4 regions of the Mesorhizobium oxytropidicola genome follow, and region 4 is predicted to be linked to each of the others. Evidence: predicted binding sites of a transcription regulator. Region 4 holds the regulator's gene; each other region holds the start of a gene.

Region 1 (2,199 bases), 2.0 Mb from region 4:
GCCTGCCGCTCTGCACCACCGCTTCGAGGATCGGCAGCATTGCCTGCAGATTGCCGAGCTTCTTCTCGTGGATGAGCACATAGGGCTCTTCCAGCTCGACGCGCATCTTGTCGGCATTGGTGACGAAATACGGGCTGAGATAGCCGCGGTCGAACTGCATGCCTTCGACGACGTCGAGTTCGGTTTCGGCGGTCTTGGCTTCCTCGACGGTGATGACGCCGTCATTGCCGACCTTGTCCATCGCCTTGGCGATCATGTCGCCGACGGTGGCGTCGCCATTGGCGGCGATGGTGCCGACCTGGGCGATCTCGGCCGACGACTTGACCTTCTTGGCCTTCGCCTTGATCTCGACGACGACGGCGGCGACCGCCTGGTCGATGCCGCGCTTGAGGTCCATCGGGTTCATGCCGGCGGCAACCAGCTTGGCGCCTTCGCGCAGGATCGAGGCGGCCAGCACCGTGGCGGTGGTGGTGCCGTCACCGGCAAGGTCGTTGGTCTTCGAGGCCACTTCGCGCACCATCTGCGCGCCCATGTTCTCGAACTTGTCGGCAAGCTCGATTTCCTTGGCCACGGTGACGCCGTCCTTGGTGATGCGTGGCGCGCCATAGGCCTTGTCGATGATGACGTTGCGGCCCTTGGGGCCGAGCGTGACCTTCACCGCATTGGTGAGGATCTCGACGCCGCGCAGCATGCGGTCACGCGCGTCGGTGGCGAATTTGATTTCCTTGGCAGACATGATTTTTATCCAGTTCGGTTGATGAAGGCAGAGCCTCCATGATCAATCTCTGAGCGTCCTTGCGCGTCCCGAAGGACACGCGGCGCGCTGATCAGGCAGCCTTCTTGGCGGCGACAGTCTTCTCGGTGGCTGCCTCGCTCTTGTCGATGACACCCATAATGTCGGCTTCCTTCATGATCAGCAGGTCCTCGCCGTCGATCTTGACCTCGGTGCCCGACCATTTGCCGAACAGGATCAGGTCGCCGGCCTTGACGTCAAGCGGCACAAGCGCGCCGTTTTCGTCGCGTGCGCCGGGACCGACGGCGATGACTTCGCCTTGCTGCGGCTTTTCCTTGGCATTGTCGGGAATGATGATGCCGCCCTTGGATTTGATATCGCCTTCGGCGCGCCGGATGACGACGCGGTCGTGGAGTGGCCGAAACTTCATGAAAACTTCTTTCTGGGGCCAGCTTAGGCGGCCGCTTCCCCCATATAGGCGCTTTGGCACTCGATAGATAGGAGTGCCAAAAATTATTCGCGGACCCGATGAAATATTGAAAAGTATTATTTCGACCGGCGATTTCGTGATATCGCGAATGGCATAAATAATTCAAAAAATTGAATTTTGCCGATCAAGCGCCTATTTATCGGACAAGTTCACTTTCACGATTTCAAACGCAAGGGAGATTTGTTCGATGGCCGACGGCAATCAGACGATCATGGAAAAAGCTGAAGCCCGCTTCGTCGACAAGCAGAAGAAGACGGCGGAGAAAAACAAGGCAACCGCCGAATACATGTCCGAAGCGAAGGCCAGGGAGATCAAAACGGCGAAGCTCAGGATTTTGCGGCTGGCCAAGGAAGAGGCCGACCGTGTCGCCGAAGCCTTGAACCCGACGCCGAAGAAGAAGCGGGCGACCAAGAAGGCCGCCACAACGGAGGTCAAGACATGAGCCTGACATTCCCCAACCGCAGCCGCAGCTATGACGAAGCCGGCAAGCGCATCCGTTTCGTCGGCCATGACGGCATGTTCCAGATTTCCTTCTCGGTCGCCGCCGACGCGATGACCCGGATGCAGCCGGCAACCGCGGCCAACGAGGCAGGTTACCTCGCGACATTCGACACCGAGAGCAGCGTCATCCGCGGCGTGGCGTCGAAGGCCTACGACCGCACCCGCAAGAGCATGTATGTGCTCACGGCCGCCGACTTCGGCTGATCAGCCCAATGCATGTCGCTCAAAAGTGACCCCGGTTTTGAGACAACGACATGCATAGAAACAAAGATTAAACCTCGATGCCCTCGATCATCGTGCGTATCTTCGCGGCCTTTTCGAAATGATCGAGGCGGTGGGTTCTGATCCACCATTCCGCTGCTTCCATCAGCAGTTCGGGGTCGTCATTCCTGTTGGCGAAAAACGCGTAGAACGACACGCCGACGGCGGGCCCTTTCTCGGAGATCTTGCGGTCGCAAACCTCCAGTATCTTTTG
Region 2 (2,199 bases), on a different replicon from region 4:
CGGTCACGGCCAGATCGATGCCGCGCTTCAGGTCCATCGGGTTCATGCCGGCGGCAACCGCCTTGTGGCCTTCCTGGACGATCGACTGCGCCAGAACGGTCGCGGTCGTGGTGCCGTCGCCGGCGATGTCGTTGGTCTTGGACGCGACTTCGCGGATCATTTGCGCGCCCATGTTCTCGAACTTGTCGGAAAGTTCGATTTCCTTGGCGACGGTGACGCCGTCCTTGGTGATGCGCGGCGCGCCGAACGACTTGTCGATAACGACGTTGCGGCCCTTGGGGCCGAGCGTGACCTTCACCGCGTCAGCGAGGATGTTGATGCCGCGCAGCATGCGCTCGCGGGCATCACGGGAGAATTTTACGTCTTTGACAGCCATTTTTTACTCCTGGGCATTTCGCCCGAAATTCAGATTGGATGGTGCGGATGAAAGGCGGCGGCGTGTCAGCCGATGATGCCCATGATGTCGGCTTCCTTCATGACCAGAAGGTCTTCGCCGTTGAGCTTGACTTCGGTGCCCGACCACTTGCCGAACAGGATGCGGTCGCCGGCCTTGACGTCCAGCGGGACGAGCTTGCCGGCTTCGTCGCGGGCGCCGGAGCCGACGGCGATGATCTCGCCTTCCTGCGGCTTTTCCTTTGCCGTGTCCGGGATGATGATCCCGCCGGCGGTCTTCGCTTCGGACTCGACGCGACGAACGACCACGCGGTCATGAAGCGGCCGGAAATTCGACTTTGCCATTTTTTGGATGTCCCTGGTTCGGATGTTGAACGGTTCTCCGTCGCCGGAGAGTTGTTAGCACTCACCAGAGGCGAGTGCTAACATGGCGGTGAGATAGGCCGTCGGCTGGCACTAGTCAAGACGGAAGAGGGGACGGGCGAAGAGCAAAAGATTTCGGAATCGGCGCGGAAGTGCCGCCCCCTTTACGTGAGGAGAAAGCTCTTCCGCATCTTTGTTGCCAGTCGCTCGTCCCCACCGGCTCAAACATCTCCGCCTGCGGCGCCTGCCTGGTGTGGCCGGCGGGGAAGGGCCAGAACGGCAGTTCGCCCAGTGTGCTTTTTCGGCGAAGAGCGCGCGGATAGGGCACCGGCAAGTTCCTCGGATGGCTCGTCGGTCAGAACATCGCGCCGCACATTCCGGTGTGGGACAAGAGCCAGCGTGATGACGTAACCTTCAGCCGCGCGGACTTCATCTTCGATGCGGTCCAGAACAAGTTCATCTTTCCCGCCGACAAGGCAGTATCGTCGCAACTTCGCGGTCCCGCGCACACGCAGTGTCAGCGTTGGAAACCGGATCCCGGGCCAGCAAACGAGGCTGCCAGAGGTGTAAACTCAAGCGCCGCTGCTATCCAAAGACGCCGGTGCGCGATGTGCTGCGCTGCGTCCACGAGGAGGCACGCGACACGCCCGTCAAAGCGGATACGCCCATGTTCGGACGGTCGCGCAACGAACGCAAAAAGTCGAGATGCTCTTCGTACACCTGAAGACCGCGCTCCGCTTCGAACGCAGGAGATTACACGGCCTGAGCGGAGCTTGTGACGAGTTCCTTGTGGCCGCCATCACGCCTGCGACGCCTGGTGCGGCTGACCACGCCAACGGTGCCGGCACAAACACGATGGAGGCCAATCCGTAGAATTCTCGTCAATGAGCCAAGATACACGCGCCATTCAACCGACCGCCGTTCCTCCTCCAGACAGGCAGACAGGGATCGCAATCGAGTTTTTTTACGGCATCGGTCAATTTCTCAGTTCGGGGAACATGACGTTGCGCCAGGATGGACATTCTGCTGAATTTCACCTGCCGGCGCTGTTTCGTGGACGCGCGCTTGGGACTTCCCATTTCTATTGCCCGTCTCGGCTCATGCCGGGGCGGGCTTCTTTGCGTTCTGGGAGAATTTGCTCACCATGGTTCAGAGTGGAGGCCATGGAGCTCGCCTCAGAGGCGGCGCCCAATCGGAAACGTTAGCACCTTCGCGTTTTGGCGTGGCTGCTTGAACTCTTCGGCGGCAACCGCCTCAATTAACAGGTCCAAGGCTTCGCGCCCCCTTCGGCTGATCGGATCATCGCCACGAAGGTAGTGATACGCTCGATCTAAATGCACTCGGGCGGCGGAAAAATCGCTTGTCATATGACCCTCTCAGTAGCCGCCCGCATTAGCCGTCTACGAGGTGAGGGTCGCGCAATCGTCAATATCCACAGACGGA
Region 3 (2,199 bases), 2.6 Mb from region 4:
GACGTCTTCCGAGATGATCAGCAGCGGCTTGGAGGTCTGCACGACAGCCTCGAGAACCGGCAGCATCGCCTGCAGGTTGGAGAGCTTCTTCTCGTGGAGCAGGATGTAGGCGTCCTCGAGATCGGCAACCATCTTGTCGGCGTTGGTGACGAAGTAGGGCGAGAGGTAGCCGCGGTCGAACTGCATGCCTTCGACGACTTCGAGTTCGGTCTCGGCGGTCTTGGCTTCCTCAACCGTGATGACGCCTTCGTTGCCGACCTTCTGCATCGCTTCCGCGATCATCTTGCCGACCGACTCGTCGCCATTGGCCGAGATCGTGCCGACCTGGGCAACTTCCTCGGAGGTCTTGATCTTCTTGGCAGCCTTGCCGAGCGCCGTGACGACTTCGCTGACGGCGAGGTCGATACCGCGCTTCAGGTCCATCGGGTTCATGCCGGCGGCAACCGCCTTGTGGCCTTCCTGGACGATCGACTGCGCCAGAACGGTCGCGGTCGTGGTGCCGTCGCCGGCGATGTCGTTGGTCTTCGAAGCAACTTCACGGACCATCTGCGCGCCCATGTTCTCGAACTTGTCTTCAAGCTCGATTTCCTTGGCGACGGTGACGCCGTCCTTGGTGATGCGCGGGGCGCCGAACGACTTGTCGATGACGACGTTGCGGCCCTTGGGGCCGAGGGTCACCTTCACCGCGTCGGCGAGGATGTTGACGCCGCGCAGCATGCGCTCGCGGGCATCACGGGAGAATTTTACGTCTTTAGCAGCCATTTTTAAGCTCCTGGCAGGGGCTTGGGGTAAGCCCGGAATTCAGTTGACGGTGAGGCCGATGATCAGCCGATGATGCCCATAATGTCGGATTCCTTCATGATCAGAAGGTCTTCGCCATTGAGCTTGACTTCGGTGCCCGACCACTTGCCGAACAGGATGCGGTCGCCAGCCTTGACGTCCAGGGGGACCAGCTTGCCGCTTTCGTCGCGGGCGCCGGAGCCGACGGCGATGATCTCGCCTTCCTGAGGCTTTTCCTTCGCCGTATCCGGGATGATGATCCCGCCGGCGGTCTTGGATTCGGATTCGACCCGGCGAACGACCACGCGGTCATGAAGCGGGCGGAACTTCGACTTTGCCATTTTTTCTTCCTCGAATGAGAACGGTGAGAAACAGTTCCTCCGTCCGGTGAAACCGGACAACCTACAACGCCCGGCGGCGCCGGAGCTGTGGTTAGCACTCACCGAGGGCGAGTGCTAACGTGGCGCTGAAATAGGCCGCCGACCTGCGAGAGTCAAGGCGCGCGGGAAGGGGCAATCGCAGGAAATTTTTCTCGTGCAGCTGTGCGATTGCGCAAAATAGGGGCTGCCGGTCGAACGCTGCTCGAATGCCGCCCTGTCAATCGGAAGTCAATGTTTCGAAGGCAGCCCGATCCCACGAGTCTCCAAATCAAGCATTGGGAGATCCAAGCACCAGTAGGGGGCAGCGTTCCGCCAGGGGATAGGAGCCGCTCGGCACGACGCGTACGTCGCCGAACCAGGTGCTCGCCTCGTCGATCAGCATGGCCAGCGTCGCGAAGCTGTAGCTTATGTCTGAGCCGGCATAAACGTCGACTGTGTTGATCGACGTCATGCTCCATCCTGTTCGTGCGGCAAGAACTTCGCGGTCGGGGAACAGGCTGTCGAATGTGTCGCGGATCGTTCGCACTTTGATTGTGAAATCGCCGTCGTCCGTCGTGCAGGCCATCGCGATGCGCCATTTGAGCGCGTGAAAATTCTCGACCCCGCCGGCCAGAACCAAAGCTTCGATGCTGTGCAGGTCATCCGCCGTTTCCGGCCGCGCAAAAACGCGGATCGCCGCACGCCTGCCGGGTTTCAGCACCCTTGCGATTTCGCCGAACAGTGCATGGCGTGCGGCCCTGGAATCGACCGCCGAGAGGCATCCGTCGCCGATGATTGCATCGAAACTTGCCCGCTCCAGGGGGAGGCTGAGCCAGTTTCCCGCCATCGCCCTGCGCGAAGCGTTGTCGCCGGCCCATACGCCGGAAATCATGGCTGCCGATTGATCGATCGCCAACATCGACCTGCCCAGGACTGCCAGTTCAGGCGTCACGCCGAGCAGAAGGACATCGGCATTTCCGAGATCAAGTTCGCGATCGAATATGCTGACCGTTTCCGCGGTCGGCCGCAGCGGGGCGTCCAAAAGCTTCCAGTGCCGATG
Region 4 (2,199 bases):
TCGCCAGCTGCCTTCAGGTCACCCTTGCGGTAGGCAAAGCGCACGATGCTGTCGCTGTTGGCGACATAGACCCATTGCGGGTCGTCGCCCGGCGGATAGAAGGCAATGCCATAGGGCTGGTTGAGATTGCCGGCAAAAATGCCTTCTTCGGCGGGCTTGGCGCTGTCCTTGGCCAGGCTATAGACGCGGATCTGGTTGGCTTCGCTGTCGGCAACGAACAGGTCGCCGTTCGGTGCGACGCGCACGACGCGCGGATTGTCGATACCGGATGCGATCAGCTCGGCCGAAAAACCCGGCAGCAATTGCGGTTTCGCGCCCGCCGGCATGTCGGCAAGGCCGGCGCTGTTCGAGGCCGACTTGGTGAGATAGGGCTTCGGCAAATCTTCCGGCTTGATCAGGCGCCGAACGCCCGGTCTGTCGGCACGCCAGTCGCCAAAGGCGGCAGCGCCCTTCAGCACCGGCTGGTCCGCCTGCTGGGCGAATGCCGCGCTTGTGATAAAAAGGGCTGGAACCACCAGTCCGGCCAATCGGATCATTTTGTCCTCCATCTGGTCGCGAAGGAAACGGCCGATTTGTCCCTGGGTTCCGCCCCACACGACGAGGGAAGCGGTTCCCTGTCTATGTCCCGGCAGCCAAGAAATCGTCGTCGAGACGTTTTTCCAGCGCGACGAGATCGGCCGGCAGCGGCAGGCCCATGGCGCGCATTTCCTGCAGCTTTTCGCGCAGCTGTTCCTGGATTTCGTGCTGGTCCTCCGGCTGGTTGACCATCTCCTCGAGCAGCAGGCTGATCCGGGCCTTGAGTTCTTCGAGCGCCATTCTTTTTCTCCTCGGTTTTCAGCTCAACGGAGCATACGGGAAATCAGCTGCGCCGTATAATCGACCATCGGCACGATGCGGGCGTAGTTCAGCCGGGTCGGGCCGATGACGCCCAGCGCCCCGACGACGCGGGCATCCTTGTCGCGATAGGGCGCGACCACCAGCGACGAGCCCGACAGCGAGAACAGCTTGTTTTCCGAGCCGATGAAGATGCGCACGCCCGATCCCTGCTCGGCGAGATCGAGCAGCTGGATCAGCCCGTCCTGCGTCTCCATGTCCTCGAACAGATGCCGCAGCAATTCGATGTCGGCCTGGGCGGTGACGTTTTCGAGCAGATTGGCGCGGCCGCGCACGATAAGCCGCGCCGGCAGGCCGCTTTCGGCGCCCGCCCACACCGCCAAGCCTTTCTCGACGAGGTCCTGCGACAGCGTGTCCAGAGCGGCTCTCGTCTCTTCCTTGATGCGGGCGATCTCGGTGCGCGCTTCCGCCAGTGTGCGGCCGCGAATATGCGCGTTGAGGAAATTCGAGGCCTCGTGCAGCTGCGAGACGGTGATGCCGGCGGGCAGTTCGACGACGCGGTTTTCGACATCGCCATTTTGCGACACCAGCACGGCAAGCGCCTTGGTCGGCTCCAGCTGGATGAACTCGATATGCTTCAGCGCCACCTCGTTCTTGGCGGCCAGCACCAGGCCGGCGCCGCGCGACATGCCCGACAGCATCTGGCTGGCCTCGGTCAGCATGTGCTCCAGCGTCGCGCCCGAGCCGGAGGCCCGCACCTGCGCCTCGATGGTGCGGCGCTCCTCGTCGGAGAGGTCGCCAAGCTCCATGAAGGCATCGACGAAGAAACGCAGCCCCGCCTGCGTCGGCAGCCGTCCGGCCGAGATATGCGGCGCGTAGATCAGCCCGAGATGCTCGAGGTCGCTCATCACATTGCGGATGGTGGCCGGCGACAACGAGGACGGCAGGATGCGCGACAGGCTACGCGAGCCCACGGGTTCGCCATCCCTCAGATAGGAATCGACGATGCGCCGGAAGATGTCGCGAGAGCGCATGTCGAGGGATTGAAGTGCAAGCGACTGCGAAGCTGGATCGATTGCCTTGGTCATTCGGCCAAAAACCTCCTGCTTCAGGATATAGACTTCGGTACGGTGGGCGCAACCCGGTCTCTGTATCAGATCGCCCGGTCCGTTTTCCTTTGCGCGCTGCCCCCCATACGTCTAAAAGCCGGCCACGATTCCGAAAAATGACTGGAAAGAAGCCTGAATGCGCCCCTCCAAACGCCAATTCGACGAAATGCGCGCCATCTCCTTCGAGCGCGGCGTCTCCAAGCACGCCGAAGGCTCGTGCCTGGTGAAGTTCGGCGACACCCATGTCCTGTGCACC

What was found. Region 4 encodes HrcA, which represses chaperone genes, less so after heat shock. Its sites were predicted from a motif close to GTTAGCACTCNCNNNNNGNGAGTGCTAAC; they were not measured.
Region 1: the regulator HrcA is predicted to act here: its motif matches at 1,216-1,244, upstream of AC0V8S_RS14420 (co-chaperone GroES).
Region 2: the regulator HrcA is predicted to act here: its motif matches at 792-820, upstream of groES (co-chaperone GroES).
Region 3: the regulator HrcA is predicted to act here: its motif matches at 1,212-1,240, upstream of groES (co-chaperone GroES).

The regions. Positions count from the first base shown of each region.
Region 1 covers NZ_CM149692.1:2,906,887-2,909,085, reverse strand. The annotation lists gene groL (chaperonin GroEL) at 1-736, opposite strand, end outside; gene AC0V8S_RS14420 (co-chaperone GroES) at 828-1,163, opposite strand; gene AC0V8S_RS14415 (hypothetical protein) at 1,411-1,665, shown strand; gene AC0V8S_RS14410 (DUF1488 family protein) at 1,662-1,928, shown strand; gene AC0V8S_RS14405 (DUF6500 family protein) at 1,996-2,199, opposite strand, start outside.
Region 2 covers NZ_JBWBWK010000002.1:495,856-498,054, reverse strand. The annotation lists gene groL (chaperonin GroEL) at 1-376, opposite strand, end outside; gene groES (co-chaperone GroES) at 442-738, opposite strand; gene AC0V8S_RS37885 (hypothetical protein) at 1,932-2,123, opposite strand.
Region 3 covers NZ_CM149692.1:5,447,998-5,450,196, reverse strand. The annotation lists gene groL (chaperonin GroEL) at 1-762, opposite strand, end outside; gene groES (co-chaperone GroES) at 825-1,121, opposite strand; gene AC0V8S_RS27385 (class I SAM-dependent methyltransferase) at 1,429-2,199, opposite strand, start outside.
Region 4 covers NZ_CM149692.1:879,469-881,667, reverse strand. The annotation lists gene AC0V8S_RS04265 (PQQ-dependent sugar dehydrogenase) at 1-536, opposite strand, end outside; gene AC0V8S_RS04260 (hypothetical protein) at 619-816, opposite strand; gene hrcA (heat-inducible transcriptional repressor HrcA) at 840-1,922, opposite strand; gene rph (ribonuclease PH) at 2,080-2,199, shown strand, end outside.